4 regions of the Vibrio sp. 1978 genome follow, and region 1 is predicted to be linked to each of the others. Evidence: predicted binding sites of a transcription regulator. Region 1 holds the regulator's gene; each other region holds the start of a gene.
What was found. The regulator MetJ, encoded in region 1, represses methionine synthesis genes. The targets are predictions, from matches to a motif close to TTAGACNTNTANANGTCTAA.
Positions count from the first base shown of each region.

Region 2: metN (methionine ABC transporter ATP-binding protein MetN) is a predicted target of MetJ. The motif match lies at 2,882-2,901, and genes of this name have one in related genera.
Region 3: metE (5-methyltetrahydropteroyltriglutamate--homocysteine S-methyltransferase) is a predicted target of MetJ. The motif match lies at 2,190-2,209, and genes of this name have one in related genera.
Region 4: metK (methionine adenosyltransferase) is a predicted target of MetJ. The motif match lies at 2,555-2,574, and genes of this name have one in related genera.

Region 1 covers NZ_JAWPOP010000040.1:18,252-22,630, forward strand. The annotation lists gene R8N49_RS23320 (bifunctional aspartate kinase/homoserine dehydrogenase II) at 1-207, opposite strand, end outside; gene R8N49_RS23325 (O-succinylhomoserine (thiol)-lyase) at 223-1,383, opposite strand; gene metJ (met regulon transcriptional regulator MetJ) at 1,609-1,929, shown strand; gene R8N49_RS23335 (malic enzyme-like NAD(P)-binding protein) at 2,042-3,319, opposite strand; gene bfr (bacterioferritin) at 3,526-4,002, opposite strand; gene R8N49_RS23345 ((2Fe-2S)-binding protein) at 4,096-4,284, opposite strand.
Region 2 covers NZ_JAWPOP010000022.1:28,155-32,533, forward strand. The annotation lists gene treB (PTS trehalose transporter subunit IIBC) at 1-937, opposite strand, end outside; gene treR (trehalose operon repressor TreR) at 1,114-2,061, opposite strand; gene gmhB (D-glycero-beta-D-manno-heptose 1,7-bisphosphate 7-phosphatase) at 2,136-2,687, opposite strand; gene metN (methionine ABC transporter ATP-binding protein MetN) at 3,029-4,063, shown strand; gene R8N49_RS18680 (methionine ABC transporter permease) at 4,053-4,379, shown strand, end outside.
Region 3 covers NZ_JAWPOP010000013.1:24,094-28,472, forward strand. The annotation lists gene R8N49_RS13915 (EAL domain-containing protein) at 1-28, shown strand, start outside; gene R8N49_RS13920 (hypothetical protein) at 115-825, shown strand; gene R8N49_RS13925 (DUF4250 domain-containing protein) at 978-1,178, shown strand; gene metR (HTH-type transcriptional regulator MetR) at 1,200-2,111, opposite strand; gene metE (5-methyltetrahydropteroyltriglutamate--homocysteine S-methyltransferase) at 2,393-4,379, shown strand, end outside.
Region 4 covers NZ_JAWPOP010000002.1:18,310-22,688, reverse strand. The annotation lists gene R8N49_RS02095 (LysR family transcriptional regulator) at 1-252, shown strand, start outside; gene tkt (transketolase) at 344-2,338, opposite strand; gene metK (methionine adenosyltransferase) at 2,654-3,808, shown strand; gene R8N49_RS02080 (DUF2189 domain-containing protein) at 4,211-4,379, shown strand, end outside.

The DNA.
Region 1 (4,379 bases):
TTGAAGCGCTTCATGCGCAATTCGGCCATCTTTATTTAACCCTTCCAAAAACTCAATCAAGCGGTTAGTGGTTTTTCCTGCGGCTGAGACGACCACAAGATCATTTTCTGTCGAATACTCCTTGAGAATACCCACAACGCGTAAGTAGCATTCTGGGTTTGCTAAGCTACTGCCACCAAACTTATGCAGCTGACGTTGTACAGTCATTGTTATCGTCTCCTATTACTGGGTAGCTTTAGCGAACGCTTGTTCTAAATCTGTGATGAGGTCTTGTGCATCTTCCAAACCGACAGACAAACGCAATAGTTGATGAGAGACCCCAGCCTCCGCCAGCGCCTCCTCACCCATTGCACGGTGCGTCATGGATGCTGGGTGGCAAATCAAACTTTCTACACCACCTAATGATTCAGCTAATGAAAACAGTTGGAGCTCTTTCACAAACACCTTTAACTGCTCAAACGAACCAGCAAACTCAAAACTCAACATAGAGCCAAAGCCCGTTTGCTGCTTTTTAGCGATGTCATGACCTGGATGTTCCGGCAGGCTTGGATGATAGATAGTTTTAACTAACGCTTGTTTCTGTAGGTAAGCCAGTACCTGCTGTGAGCTCTCTTCATGTACTTTCATACGAGCACCAAGCGTACGAATACCTCGCAGTGTCATGTAACTATCGAAAGGTGTGCCCGTTGCACCAATACAATTGCCCCACCATGCAAGCTCTTCTGCATGCGCTTCTGTGTTGGTGATGATTACCCCACCAATTACGTCCGAATGACCGTTGATGTACTTTGTTGTGGAGTGGATAACAAAATCCGCACCTAGCTCTAAAGGTTTTTGGTACACGGGTGTCAAAAAGGTATTGTCCACCGCAACTAACGCGCCGACTTGTTTCGCTTTTTCACAAGTAGCTGCAATATCCACTACGCGAACCAGAGGGTTTGACGGAGTTTCTAGCAAAATGAGTTTTGGTTTTTGTGCCAATGCAGCATCTAAAGCCTGTTCGTCTGATTGATCGACAAACTGAACCTTAAAATCGCCTTTGTTAGCTCGGGTATTAAAAAGACGATAGGTACCACCATAACAATCGTGAGGAGCAATAATGAGATCATCTGGGCCGAGAAAAGCGGAAACCCATAAATTTAATGCCGACGTACCGCAGTTAGTAACAACCGCTCCTTTTCCAGACTCAAGTTCAGATAGCGCACTTTCCAACAGTCCGCGGTTTGGATTACCAGATCGTGTGTAATCATACTTGGGCACTTCACCAAAAGCAGGAAAACCATAGTTAGTGGAAAGATAAATAGGTGGAACGACAGCATGATATTGGCTGTCTGATTCAATACCAGTGCGTACTGCAATGGTCGCAGGTTTGCGAGTGCTCATGGGTGTATCCTTTCACGGGTAATGACTTCTAAATAGGAATGCGCTATATCTAATGAGTAACATAAAGTGATCAACACGCTTCCTTTGCTGTTATGTTCACTTTACTCGTCAAAAAATGAGACGTCAACACTTCTAGACGTCTATATGTCTTTGCTTATGGCGGTAAATGCAGCTAAAATCAGCACCTAAATTATTTTTAACCGATTACATAAATGAAGGTGTGCAATGGCTGACTGGAATGGCGAATACATTAGCCCATATGCAGAGCACGGCAAAAAAAGCGAACAAGTAAAAAAAATTACCGTCTCTATCCCGCTAAAAGTTTTAAAGGTGCTAACTGATGAGCGTACTCGCCGTCAGATCAATAACTTACGCCATGCAACCAATAGTGAATTGCTATGCGAGGCATTTTTGCACGCGTACACAGGTCAGCCACTTCCGACAGATGAAGACCTTCGTAAAGACCGTCCTGATGATATTCCAACAGAAGTAAAAGCGCTGATGACGGAAATGGGCATCGAATTTGAGTCATTCGACGAAGAATAAAAAAGCCTGATAAGAGGTTTCAGGTAATAACTCTTGCCTCGAGCCAAATGAATGACATAAAAAATGGGACGCAATAGCGTCCCATTTTTGTGTATCACATCTGAAAGATATATTACTCTGCCATGTAGTTTTCAGGCATCTCGATACGAGCTACACCTGAATTAACCGCCGCCTGAGCAACCGCTTTTGCAACACGTGGTAGCAAACGTGAATCCATTGGTTTTGGAATAATATAGTCCGCACCAAACTCTAGCTTATCAACACCGGCAGCCTTCAATACGGCTTCAGGTACAGGCTCTTTTGCTAGCTCGCGAATCGCCTCAACGGCTGCAAGTTTCATTTCATCATTGATTTCACTTGCACGCACATCAAGAGCACCACGGAAAATGAATGGGAAACACAATACGTTGTTAACTTGGTTAGGATAATCACTACGGCCAGTACCCATGATCAAGTCATCACGAACTGCGTGAGCAAGTTCCGGCTTGATTTCAGGATCCGGGTTAGAACATGCGAATACGATTGGCTTATCAGCCATCAACTTCAACGCTTCCGCTGGCAACAGGTTTGGACCAGATACACCTAGGAACAGATCTGCACCTTCAATTACGTCTTCTAGTGTGCGCTTATCTGTATTGTTCGCAAATAACTGCTTATATTCATTAAGGTCATCACGACGAGTGTGAATCACACCTTTGCGATCTAGCATGTAGATTTTTTCGCGCATTGCACCGCATTTGATCAGAAGCTCCATACACGCTACAGCGGCAGCGCCAGCGCCAAGACAAACAATTGTTGAATCTTCAAGTTTCTTACCTTGAAGTTCGATTGCATTCAGCATACCCGCTGCCGTTACAATAGCAGTACCATGTTGATCATCGTGGAATACTGGTACATCACAACGCTCAATCAGACGCTTTTCAATCTCAAAACAGTCTGGTGCTTTAATATCTTCAAGGTTGATACCGCCAAAAGTGTCTGCAATGCTCGCAACAGTATCAACAAATTCATCGATCGTGCGGTGCTTAACTTCAATATCAATAGAGTCAAGACCTGCGAAACGCTTAAACAGTAACGCTTTACCTTCCATCACTGGCTTAGATGCAAGTGGACCTAGGTTACCTAGACCTAGAATAGCGGTACCGTTAGAAATAACAGCAACCATGTTCCCTTTTGCAGTGTACTTGTACACGTTATCCGGGTTTTGTGCGATTTCACGCACTGGCTCTGCAACACCAGGGCTGTAAGCAAGGGCAAGATCACCCGCCGTTTCCGCAGGCTTTGTAAGTTCGACAGCAATCTTTCCTGGAGTTGGATAAGCATGGTAATCCAATGCTTTTTGGCGATGTTCTTCTTCTGGAGTGGCTGCTTGGTGGTTGTCTTCAGACATGGACGTTTCTCTTTTTTATTTTTAGGTAAGGGGGCATAAATTCTATCGGATAGAAATCAAACTTCATAGGCAAGATTGCGAGCAATATCCTTAAAAAGCCGATAATAAAAGAGATTAGACCAGATAACGGGGTTAAGCACCTGATTTTCGAGTCAGGTGCTCTTTCTTCTTACTATTATTGGAGTATGCAAACTCAGAAAGTATCGTTACTCTTCGTCCACGTATTGCGCTTGGAGATAATTCTCAATACCAGACATTTCAATCAAGCCAAGTTGCGTCTCTAGCCAATCAACATGTTCTTCTTCATCTTCAAGAATATCTTGGAAGAGATCTCGAGACACATAATCTCGAATGTCTTCAGCGTAGGCAATCGCATCTTTTAAATCTGGAATAGCCGCCATTTCAAGCTTTAAGTCACACTCGAGCATTTCCTTGGTATCTTCACCAATCATCAACTTACCTAAATCTTGTAGGTTCGGTAGGCCTTCAAGGAACAAAATACGCTCAATTAGATGATCGGCATGCTTCATCTCATCGATAGATTCGTGATATTCCTTGTCTGCTAGGTGCTTTAAGCCCCAGTCTTTATACATTCGGGCGTGAAGAAAATACTGATTAATAGCGACGAGCTCGTTACCGAGCACTTTATTGAGATGTTGAATGATGATTGGATCGCCTTTCATGACAAAACCCTCCTCTTTGGCTTCATTTAAATGTAGAAGCAAATGAGAAGGTGTCAAAATGTAAGGCAAATAATTACTGCATACTTACAGCAATTAGCTGGCTTGTTTAAATTCCGTGTAACTAGTTTCCGCTAAAATTTCCTTGGCCTGTCTGATGCACTTACCACATTGGCTGCCCAATGCCGTGCACTTTTTGATTCCTTTAATATCTGTTACGCCTTCATCTATCGCCAACTTCCTAATTTTTTTGTCGGAGACACCATGGCAAAGACAAACGTACATACTCAAAAAACCTATAAAACTAATCTGTGACAAACAATATAAACAAGAATAGTTCTTGTTACCAGTCGCATTATGGTGTCCGCTCAGAATATTTG
Region 2 (4,379 bases), on a different contig from region 1:
CGTATAGGAAGCCGAAGATGGTTGAGCCAATCATTGCGAAGTCACCCGTCATGGCTGCTTTTGCTGCGAATGCCACGCCGTCACCCAACATACGACCGAATGGACCAATGATAGAGTGCGCAAGAATCACAGACACAATGATTGAGACAAACGGCACGACCACTAGGTAAAGGTAAGACGGAATGATGCGTTTTAAGTTGGTTTCAATAAACGCCAGAGCCATACCAGCAAGCATTGCTGGAATCACTTGCGCCTGATAGCCCACTTTCTCGATGGTAAATAAGCCAAAGTCCCACACTTCGGGTACTTGCTTACCAATCAGGTAGGCGTTCATCAACTGTGGCGAAACCAATGTTACACCAAGCGTGATACCCAGAATCGGAGTACCGCCGAGCTTTTTCACTGTCGACCAACACACGCCAACCGGTAGGAAGAAGAAGATCGCCTCACCAATCAGCCATAAGAAAGAGTGTACCGTTGCCCAAAACTGGCTGATTTCCGTTAGCGTTTGACCATCAAACATCTTGATGTCGCCAATCACGTTACGGAAACCAAGGATCAGACCACCGGTGATGATCGCTGGTAGCAGTGGTACAAAGATTTCTGCAAGGTGGGAAATACCACGCTCAACGATATTCATGTTTTGACGAGCAGCGTTCTTCGCTTCGTCTTTGCTGGCTTCACTTTTACCCGTCAGTCCGATCAGTACCTTGTAAACTTCATCCACTTCAGTACCGATAACCACTTGGAACTGGCCTGCGTTGGTAAAACAGCCCTTCACCATCGGTAATGCTTCTAACTGTTTCGTATCTGCTTTGTCCGTATCATTTAGAACAAAACGCAAGCGAGTTAAACAGTGACTTACACTGGCAATGTTGTCCGGCCCCCCGACCAGCTCAATAAGACGCTCCACGTCTTTACGCGCAATCTTACTCATAACTTTGTCCACCCTGTATTGGATACATTCGATTCATCATTTTGTTTTTATAAATGGGAACATTCCCATTTCTTAATTTTAATATTGCCATCCGAAGGCAAAAAACAAAATGGGAACAGTCCCATTAATTGAGAGTGATCACAGTATAATTTTAGAGCAGATCGTTTTAGTGTGGGTCAATAAACGATAGGCTGTTGAGTAAAGTGAACCACTTCCTCATCGCCATTTAATTGATTGATCAGCATGTTAGCGGACTTCTCACCTGCAAGGGTATAACCGGGGTCGACACTAAATACTTTAGGGAAAAGGAAAGAGAGCAATTCATTACCACCAACACCTGTCACAACCACATCTTCACGGCCTAACTCTTGAAGACGCTTAATCACGCCCAACGCGATGGTGTCACTGGCGCACACGATGGCCTGAGTGTCAGATTGAAGGACTTTGTCTACCAACTGATAAGCACTTTCATGGCTCAACTTACCCGTCTGGAAACAAGGTGTAATTTGTTTGCGTTGACACCAAGCTTTATAAGCATTTAGACGAGCTAAGCCAGTGGTTTTGTCTTCAGGGTCAACACCAATATAAGCAATGCGAGATAAAGATTGCTGCTCAAGATGAGACAAAGCCATGTCTATCACACCTTGGTTGTCGTAGTTGATCGAAGAAACCATTTGCGTGTCCATCGCGATCACGACGATACGATTACCCCACTCCGCCAATGCTCGCTCATCACATCCAGTAAAACCAAACACGATCACCCCATCGACGTTGCGACGTCTAAGCACATCCAAATGCTCATTGGTTTTATCGCGATCGAATTGGCTCTCCATGATCACCGCATCATAACCAGCGGAATACAAAGCATTGAGCATGGTACCAACGGCGCGATTTTCTGATGGTGAGTCTAAACGGGAGATGATAACCCCAATGACTTTTTGGCTGCCACCACGCATCGACTGCGCCGACTTTGATGGGACGTAGCCTGATTCACGAATGATTTGCTCTACCTTCTCTCGCGTTTGGGGTTTCACTTTTGGATCGTTAGTAAGCACACGGCTTACTGTCGATTTGCCCACGCCTGCCAATTTTGCGATATCAAGAATGGTGAGTTTTTTGCTCATAAGTGTTCAGATTAAAAGAAGGAATCAAACAAAAGGGAAGCAGTGGCTTCCCTTATCTCAGTCAGTAATGAATATTACTTGTTTAAGTACGCAGGCACATCTGCAATGCTATCCAATACTACCGTTGCAATGGCTTCGCCCTGTTCCGTTACTGGCTTACCAGTGCGAACCAAAATCTTAGTGCCAACGCCTGCCGCTTCTGCTGCCATCATGTCTTCAGCTTTATCGCCGATCATCACAGATTTCTCCATGTCGATCTTCAAGAAGTCACGCGCAGAAATGAACATACCTGGTTTTGGCTTACGGCACTCACAATCTTGCTTGTACTCGCCAATGCCATGTTCTGGATGATGTGGACAGTAATAGATACCATCGAACTCAACACCATTATCAGCAAAGTTCCAATCCATCCATTGAGTCAGAGACAAGAAACGGTCTTCACTGAATTTACCGCGTGCGATGCCCGATTGATTCGTCACTAACACTAGAAGGTAGCCTTTATCTTTTAGCGCTTTCGTCGCTTCAAATACACCATCAATGTACTCAAAATCATGTTCGTCATGAACGTAGCCGTGGTCAACGTTTATCACGCCATCACGATCGATAAAAACAGCAGGTTTTGCCAAAACGTATTTCTCTATTAACTCGGTTTAATCAGATTATTACATACCTTATAAACTTCAACACTATCTAATTCATTCTAGGCCTCGACAAAACGGTTGATTTGTTGGGCAAGAATCGGTAAATCTGAGGGTGCCCTGCCGTCTACCTCCTCCTTTCTATCTATACATCTCCGTTTCGAAACAGAACATCCATACATTTAGACGTCTAGACGTAAAAATATCTATTGACTTCATTCTGCTTAACCCATAGCATCAACTGAAAATTGAGATAAAGCTCAACATTAAGTTCTGTCAAAGGCCGTTTTTGACAGCGAAGTTCCCCGTATCTTTGGGCAGGTTGAAACATGATAGAAATAAAAAACGTCAATAAAGTGTTCTACCAAGGCAGTAAGGAAATCCTTGCCCTGAAAGACATTAACCTACACATCGACAAAGGCACCATCTTTGGTGTTATCGGTTCATCAGGTGCTGGTAAAAGTACGCTGATTCGCTGCGTAAACATGTTAGAAGCGCCGACCTCTGGTTCCATCATCGTTGATGGTGTGGATCTAACCAAACTCAGCAAAAAACAACTAGTCGAAACACGCCGTAACATTGGCATGATCTTCCAGCACTTTAACCTGCTTTCGTCTCGTACTGTGTTTGATAATGTAGCACTGCCACTAGAACTGGCAGGTAAAGACAAATCGCAAATCACAACAAAAGTAACTGAGTTGCTAAAGCTTGTAGGCTTAGCCGACAAACACGAGAGCTACCCATCTAACTTAAGTGGCGGCCAAAAACAGCGTGTGGCAATTGCTCGTGCATTGGCATCCGATCCTAGCGTGCTGCTTTGTGATGAGGCCACTAGCGCACTAGACCCAGCAACAACTCAATCTATCCTTGAGTTATTGAAAGAGATCAACCGCAAACTCAACATCACGATTTTACTTATCACTCACGAAATGGAAGTCGTAAAAAGCATCTGTCACGAAGTAGCAATCATCGGTGGTGGTGAGCTGGTGGAAAAAGGCACCGTTGGCGATATTTTTGCGCACCCTAAGACAGAGCTAGCGCACCAATTCATTCGCTCAACGCTGGATCTTTCCATTCCTGAAGATTACCAAGCTCGTCTGCAAGCAGAGCGTGTTGATGGCAGCTATCCGTTGGTTCGCTTAGAGTTTACTGGCGCAACCGTCGATGCACCGTTAATGTCGCAAATTTCTCGTAAATACAATATTGATGTGAGTATTTTGAGTTCCGACCTTGATTACGCTGGTGGCGTGAAATTCGGCATGATGGTCGCAGAGCTATTTGGTAACGAAGAAGATGACAACGCAGCTCTTGAATACCTGCGTAAGCACAACGTAAAAGTAGAGGTACTTGGTTATGTCCTTTAATACGATTTCTGAATGGCTGAGTTTAAACAGCAAACTACTTTTAGGTGCAACGTGGGAAACGCTTTACATGGTTGCGGTTGCCGGATTAGTCGGCTTTGCTGTGGGTATTCCATTAGGCGTAATCCTCCATATTACTAAGAAAGGCGGCCTACTTGAAAACACCAAACTAAATAGCGGCTTAGGCGCTATCGTTAACATTGGTCGCTCAGTGCCATTCCTCGTACTGATGGTTGCGATTATTCCAGTGACAAAAATGCTAGTTGGAACCTTTATCGGCACAACCGCAGCAATCGTCCCACTGACTATTGGCGCCATT
Region 3 (4,379 bases), on a different contig from region 1:
CGCGTTGAAGTATCTTGCTTCTCTGTGAATAAAATTGTCTTACCGTTTTAGCTCATTTGGGGGCCGACTTTCGGTGGTTTGGCGATAGTTGATTTGATATTATCGCCCCCCAAAATGACTTTTGAGCGTGCATTCAACATGATTCAACAATTGCTGGTTACTTTCCCTCCGATGCTATTTGGCGCACAAGCGCTACTGACTTTGCTTCTAATCAAGGGCGATATTTGTCCTGGTCAGCGAGGACGTCTTCATAAAATGTTGCCTGCAGTAGCTGTATTGTGGCTCGCTGTTGCGTCACTTCGCATTGAAGCATTTATGATCGTGTTTGCTATTTTCTACTTCTATTCTCAGGTTCAAACCAAGAAAACGCGTGAAAAAGGGCCACTATGGGCGATGCATTTAGCGAATGGTTTGGCCTTTGCGTATGTGAGTATTCAAGTATTTGAGCAATCAAGCTGGCCAGCATCGATAGCGATGGCGCTAATGATATTTTTCCTTGGGGCGTCATTTTCTCAATTGCTGCTTACGATAGCTCGCAGCAGATTACAGGCATTTCACCGTATTTTACCAGTTACGGGCATTGTGTCTGGAATGCTATTAGTCATCGCAACGTTGTTTGCTTCTTATCAGTTAAATGAAGCCACACTAAACGCTGCGACACAGCCGATCTTGCTGTCTTTAGCTATGCTAATTTCTTCAATTATTGTGTGGTGTTGGCATATTTTTACGCATAAGAAACCAGAAAAGGTGCAACTGAGCGTTGCCTTGTTGCTAGCACTCGCGTCGATGACGAGCCTGCAAGGTTTATTCTCTCTCGCGGCTTAACCTCTATTCTAAAGACAAAGCTAGACAGCTTATATCCAAGTGCTTTCTTGGTGCTTGGGTATAAGGTGATCACGTTTTAGATCGCACTCACTTTAAATTCGCGTGATTACTACTACGCTTGTTTATATACCTTGTCGAAGAGGAGAGTCGCGATGGATTTAAGCAATGTAGGTAATCTGGACAGCACTATTTTGCTAGGTATCGTCAACGAAAAGCTACGTTTAGAGTGCGACAGTTTTGACGAGTTAGTATCAGTGTATGAGATGGATGTAGAGTCTGTAGTCGGCAAGCTTGATATGCTCGGTTATCAGTACGATCCATTGACTAACCAATTTAAAGCATATCAACGCTAAGCCTTTCATAACCCAAATCTTTTAAGCCACCTTGATTCCGTCAAGGTGGCTTTTACATTGTAGCCTCGCGGTTGCGAAAAAAGCTTGTAAGTAACGCTTTTCTTTCTCTGAGTGACGCGTTGCAGCAAACAAGCGACGCCATAAGCCTTGGCCGAAAGGTTTACTGGTAATAAGACCTTGGCGAGAAAATTCAGAAATCGCCCAATTGGGTAGTGCCGCCACCCCTAATCCAGCAGAGACCATCTGAACTAACATGAGAGTGTTGTCGGCTTGCTTCCATTTCGCAGGTTCTATTCCTGCTGGCTGAAGAAAGTGTTTTACGACGTCTAGCCTTTGTTTTTGAACAGGATAAGAGAGCATGGTTTGATCTGCGAGATCTTGCGGCTCAATAATTTCTTTTTCCGCCAATGGGTGGTTGGTTGCGGTAATTAAACGCATTTCAAAGTCGAATAGAGGCTCGTAGTGGACTTCGGATCGAGGTTGGATATCGGAAGTAATAACGAGATCGAGTTCGCCTGCCAATAGAGCTGGGAGTGGTTCAAAGCCAAAACCAGAGGAAAAGTCCAATGTTACGCTAGGCCAAGCAAGTTGGTACTCCCTAAGTGCAGGCATTAGCCATTGGAAGCAAGAGTGACATTCAATGGCCATATGTAATCGGCCATTGACGTCCTCTTTCAAGCTCGCTAAATCATTTTCTGCTCTTGCGAGTTTCGGAAGGATATCTTCTGCAAGACGCAATAGGATTTCTCCCTCTGAAGTGAACTTCACCGGACGAGTCTTTCTCAGGAACAGTTGCCCTCCAATTCGCGCCTCCAAATCTTTGATCTGATGAGACAGTGCCGACTGAGTGAGATGCAAAGCGGTCGCTGTCGCCGTTAGAGAGCCAGTGTCTCGAAGCGAAGTGAGTGTCCGCAAATGTTTTAGCTCTATCATGAATTCCTTTCATCCTTTGTTGCTCGCTATGAACAGAATAGCAATCGTGTAAATAACTTAACGACAAAAAATGGATATGTAAACGTCTAGACGTCTATTTGTTGTTTTTATTTGCGAATCATGTCGCTTCATGATGAATTTTTTTAATAAACAAGTTGAATAAATGGACGTTGTTCTAATATCAGATGAGAGCGATAGTTTAGCCATCCAGACATCTTATTGTTTACCGAAAGATGCTCTGACCCAAACAAATTGAACAAAATTGAGAAAGGAATAGGGACATGGCGACAACGACTCACATACTAGGTTATCCACGCATTGGTGAAAAAAGAGAATTAAAATTCGCTCAGGAGAAATACTGGCGAGGAGAAATTGATCAAGCTGAGCTTAAAAAGGTTGGGGCAGATCTACGCGCCAAAAACTGGCAAACACAAACGGATGCTGGTCTGAGTTTTGCCACCGCTGGCGACTTCGCTTGGTACGATCATGTACTGACGACCACGTTGCTATTGGGTCATGTGCCAAAGCGTCACGCTGATGGTTTCCCTAACCTGGATACGTTGTTTAAAGTGGGTCGCGGTCAATCTCAGGCGGGTTGCAGCTGTGCGGGCGCTGCGGCATCGGATATGACCAAATGGTTCAACACAAACTACCATTACATTGTCCCTGAGTTCAGCAAGGACGATACGTTTGAAGTAAGCTGGCCGCAACTGTTTGAAGAAGTCAACGAAGCGCTTCAAGCTGGCCACCAAGTGAAGCCTGTTTTGCTTGGCCCAGTCAGTTACCTTTACTTGGGCAAAGAGGTCGAAGAAGGGTTTGACCGCTTAACCCTGCTACCACGCTTACTTACTGCTTACCAAGCTATTTTGGCAAAGCTAGCAAGTCAAGGTGTTGAGTGGGTTCAGATTGATGAGCCAATTTTGTCACTGGAGCTAGAAAGCAAATGGGCTGATTCGTTTAAGCTAGCCTACCAAGTGATTCGAAGCGATGTAAAAGTGCTGCTAACGACGTACTTTGACTCCGTAAGCGATACGCTAGACAAAATTGTAGAGCTACCGGTGGATGGTTTGCATATCGATTTATCTGCCGTCCCTCAGCAGCTTGACGATGTGGTTGCCAAGTTACCGGAGGGGTGGGTGCTTTCTGCCGGCGTTGTGAATGGTCGTAACGTGTGGCGTTCAGATTTAAGTGCCCAACTCGAGCGTCTACAGCCAGTCAAAGAGAAACTGGGCGACAAACTTTGGGTTGCCAGTTCATGTTCTCTGCTACATAGCCCTGTTGATTTAGCACTGGAAACAGAACTGAGCGAAGAAGTAAAAAGTTGGTTTGCCTTTGCAAAACAAAAAGTGGCAGAAGTCGCCTTGCTTGGCCGAGCGCTCGATGGTGACCAAAATGCGATTCTCGCTTGTGATACCTATAGCCAGCCAATCAAAGCGCGCAAGACAGCAACACATGTGAATAAACCTCAAGTACAAGCGCGTTTAAACAACATTACCGCGTCACTTGCCGAGCGCAGCGCACCTTATGCAGAGCGTGCTGCGCATCAAGCTGAAGTATTGGGCTTGCCTTTGTTGCCAACAACGACAATCGGCTCTTTTCCTCAAACGGGTGAAATCCGGGTGCAGCGCAGCGCTTATCGTACAGGTCAATTATCTGAGTCTGAATATATCCAAGCACTTAAAGGACATATTGCTGACGCAGTAAAACGTCAAGAGGCGCTCGACCTAGATGTGCTTGTTCACGGCGAAGCAGAGCGTAACGACATGGTGGAATACTTCGCTGAGAACTTGGCGGGTTTTCAAACGACCAAATTTGGTTGGGTACAGAGTTATGGCTCTCGCTGTGTGAAACCTGCCATTGTAGTTGCTGACATTGAACGTGAAAAACCGATCACGGTTGAATGGTCGACGTACGCCCAGTCGCTAACCAGCAAACAGATGAAAGGCATGTTGACTGGACCAGTTACGATTTTGTGTTGGACGTTCCCACGTGAAGACATCACACGTCAAGAAATTGCGCAGCAACTTGCTTTGGCACTGCGTGATGAGGTGTCTGACCTGCAAGATGCAGGCATCAATATCATTCAAATTGATGAGCCAGCCATTCGAGAAGGTTTACCACTCAAAAAACGCGATCACAAAGCGTACTTAGAATGGGCCGTAAATGCGTTTAAGGTCTCTGCGGCAAGTGCAAAACCAGAAACTCAGATTCACACTCATATGTGTTACAGCGAGTTCAATGAAATCATTGATTCGGTTGCGGCACTCG
Region 4 (4,379 bases), on a different contig from region 1:
CGCTTATACAGCGACAACATAGCAATGCAAATAGACAGTATCGCGAATGGTCATGGTATTGGACTGCTGCCGACTTGGACAGCATGCGGCTATGAGAAACATCACCCAGGGCGAATCACACCATGCTTAGAAGGTTGGCTTTCTGAGCCTATTTCCATTAACTGCTATACACCAGCAGGACGACCACCACTGCGCTTATCCGTACTTTTAGACTGCATTCACCAAAGCATTCCACAAGGTTGGAAAACCTGACAAAAATAAAAAGGCCATCATAATGATGGCCTTTCTAACTTTAGCATCTAACAGTTGTCGTTTACGTTCGACTGTTTAGATGGTCCTGCAATTACGCTAGCAATTCTTTAGCTGTGTTCACTACGTTTTCAGTCGTGAAGCCAAACATCTCGAATAGCTGACCAGCAGGTGCTGATTCACCGAATGTTGTCATACCGATGATGCGACCGTCGAAGCCTACGTACTTGTACCAGAAATCCGCAATGCCCGCTTCAATAGCGATACGTGCCGTTACGTCTGATGGCAGTACAGATTCACGGTAAGCAGCGTCTTGTTTGTCGAATGCGTCTGTTGATGGCATTGAAACAACGCGTACTTTCTTGCCTTCTGAAGTTAGTTGCTCAGCGGCTTTCACTGCAAGCTCAACCTCAGAACCTGTTGCGATAAGGATTAGCTCAGGCTTACCTTCGCTATCTTTCAGGATGTAAGCACCTTTCGCGATGTCTGCGACTTGTTCAGCAGTACGCTCTTGTTGCGCTAGGTTTTGACGAGAGAAGATAAGTGCAGTTGGTGCATCTTTACGTTCAATCGCTAGTTTCCATGCAACTGCAGACTCAACTTGGTCACATGGGCGCCATGTGCTCATGTTTGGAGTTACACGTAGAGACGCCATTTGCTCAACAGGTTGGTGAGTTGGGCCATCTTCGCCAAGACCGATCGAATCATGCGTGTAAACTTGGATGTTCTGAATTTTCATCAGCGCAGCCATACGCATTGCGTTACGAGCATATTCCATGAACATTAGGAATGTTGCGCCGTAAGGAACGAAACCACCGTGCAATGCGATACCGTTGATGATAGCGGTCATACCGAATTCACGCACACCGTAGTGGATGTAGTTGCCAGAGAAGTCCTCCATTTCTAGAGACTTAGAACCAGACCACATGGTCAGGTTAGAAGGCGCTAGGTCAGCAGAACCACCCATAAACTCAGGAAGCATTTGACCAAACGCTTCTAGTGCATTTTGCGACGCTTTACGTGATGCAATGTTCGCTGGATTTGCTTGAAGATCGGCAATGATTTGGTTCGCTTTTTCTTCCCACTGTGCAGGAAGTTCGCCGTTTAGACGACGTTTAAGCTCTGCCGCTTCTGCAGGGTAAGCTGCAGCGTATGCTTCGAATTTTTCATTCCAAGCTGCTTCTTTCGCGGCGCCCGCTTCTTTTGCATCCCACTCAGCGTAAACATCTGCCGGGATCTCAAATGGGCCGTACTCCCAACCTAGGTATTCGCGAGCCGCTTGGATTTCATCGTGACCTAGTGGTGCACCGTGACAGTCGTGCGAACCAGACTTGTTAGGAGAACCGAAACCGATAATTGTTTTGGTACAGATAAGCGTAGGACGTGGGTCCGCTTTTGCTGCTTCAATTGCTGCGTTGATCGCGTCTGAGTCGTGACCATCGACTGCTGGGATTACATGCCAGCCGTACGCTTCAAAACGCTTAGGTGTATCGTCAGAGAACCAGCCTTCAACGTGACCGTCGATAGAAATGCCGTTGTCATCCCAGAACGCGATCAGTTTGCCTAGACCTAACGTCCCAGCAAGAGAGCATGCTTCATGCGAGATGCCTTCCATTAGACAGCCGTCACCCATGAACACATACGTAAAGTGGTCAACGATATCGTGACCTTCTTTGTTGAACTGTGCCGCTAGTGCTTTCTCTGCGATCGCCATACCAACAGCGTTAGTGATGCCTTGACCTAGAGGACCAGTTGTTGTCTCGATACCAGGCGCGTAGCCGTACTCTGGGTGACCTGGGGTTTTTGAGTGCAATTGACGGAAGTTTTTCAGATCGTCAATAGATAGCTCGTAACCGCTTAAGTGCAGTAGAGAGTAAATAAGCATTGACCCATGACCGTTTGACAGCACAAAGCGATCGCGGTCGGCCCACTCTGGGTTTGAAGGGTTATGGTTTAGGTGAGAGCGCCAAAGAACTTCAGCGATATCAGCCATACCCATTGGTGCGCCTGGGTGGCCTGAGTTAGCTTGTTGAACACCATCCATGCTTAGAGCACGAATTGCATTGGCAAGATGTTTACGAGACGACATGTCTGCTCCTGAGTACATTAAGCGAAACGAAAAGTAGGTCATAATTCTCTCAAAGCCCTGTTGGGTGTGCAAACGTTTTCCAGTCCAAAACCTCACAAATATTGCACCTTTCGCGCCAAATCGTTCGAAGTTCTTAAAATTATCAATAAATCAGGCAAACGTTTGGTTATAACAAAAACCAAAAAAGAGCTTGTAATTCGAGCAATCAAATTTAGAATAGACGTCTAGATGTAGATACACCTACAAAAATTAGTATTAATTTGCGCTGGAGAGTTTATCATTCCCCAGTTTTAAACCAGATATAGTGGAGCTAACATGGCTAAGCACCTGTTTACTTCTGAGTCAGTATCAGAAGGTCATCCAGATAAAATTGCAGACCAGATTTCTGATGCGGTTCTTGACGCGATTCTAGAGCAAGATCCAAAGGCTCGTGTTGCATGTGAGACTTACGTTAAAACCGGTATGGTAATGGTGGGTGGTGAAATCACGACTTCAGCATGGGTAGACATCGAAGAGTTAACTCGTGAAACCGTTCGTGAAATCGGCTACGTACATTCAGATATGGGCTTTGACGCAGATTCTTGTGCGGTACTAAACACAATCGGTAAACAGTCGCCAGATATCAACCAAGGTGTTGATAAAACTGACCCTAAAGAACAAGGTGCAGGCGACCAAGGCATCATGTTTGGTTACGCTTGTAACGAAACTGAAGTACTAATGCCAGCGCCAATTACTTACTCTCACCGTCTTGTTCAAAAGCAAGCAGAAGTTCGTAAAAACGGCACACTACCTTGGTTGCGTCCTGATGCAAAATCTCAGGTAACATTCCAATACGATCAAGGTAACATCGTTGGTATCGACGCGGTTGTTCTTTCAACTCAACACTGTGACTCAATCTCAACTTCAGACCTGCGTGAAGCGGTAATGGAAGAGATCATTAAGCCAGTGCTACCTTCTGAGTGGATCAACAAAGAAACAAACTTCTTCATTAATCCAACCGGTCGCTTCGTAATCGGCGGTCCTATGGGTGACTGTGGTCTAACTGGTCGTAAGATCATCGTAGATACCTACGGCGGCGCAGCTCGTCACGGTGGCGGTGCGTTTTCTGGTAAAGATCCATCAAAAGTTGACCGTAGTGCAGCATACGCAGCACGCTACGTAGCGAAAAACATCGTAGCCGCAGGCATGGCTGACCGTTGTGAGATCCAACTTTCTTACGCAATCGGTGTTGCTGATCCAACGTCTATCATGGTGGAAACGTTCGGTACTGAGAAAGTATCTCACGACATCATCATTGAAGCGGTTCGTCAATTCTTCGACCTACGTCCATACGGTCTACAAGAAATGCTTAACCTTCTTCAACCTATCTACAAGAAGACAGCGGCTTACGGTCACTTCGGTCGTGAAGAATTCCCGTGGGAAGCGACAGACAAAGCTGCACTTCTACGCGATTTCGCTGGCATCAAATAATCAAGCCAAGCAAGAATCAATCAAGCCCTCGCCTATGGTGGGGGCTTTTTATTTTCAGCAACTTTTATCTAGCCATTTCGGCTCATACCGCCCTGCCCCACAAAGCAGTCCTGTTTCTCCCTCATTTTTATACCGAATAAATTTTAAGCAATTATTTGTAAATTATCCCATCTCCGCCAATAGTTAAAATATTGTTAACTCCAATTTAAATAGAGACGTCGGATGCTGGCGACTGTGGAAGCAACACTTAAGTAAAGACATGAGTCAGGCATCTTTATGGCCGATACCAAACTAAGCCAATGCTCAGATGTAAACTTGAAAAAGTCGCTTCAAGTTTGACTGAACAAAAACCGCTGTCAGTTGGTATAAGCGGATAATGTGGGAATAAATCAAGGAGGAGTTATGCCTCGAACTGTTAATCCATCGGACTTCCACAACAAGCGAAAGGAAGTGCCAGACAACGAATACGCCAGAACCATACCGTGCAATACGGTCAATCTTTCTGCACCTTTTCATTGGCTCGCATTAGGTCTGCATGATTTCGTGCGAATGCCGCTTATTAGTGCTTTCT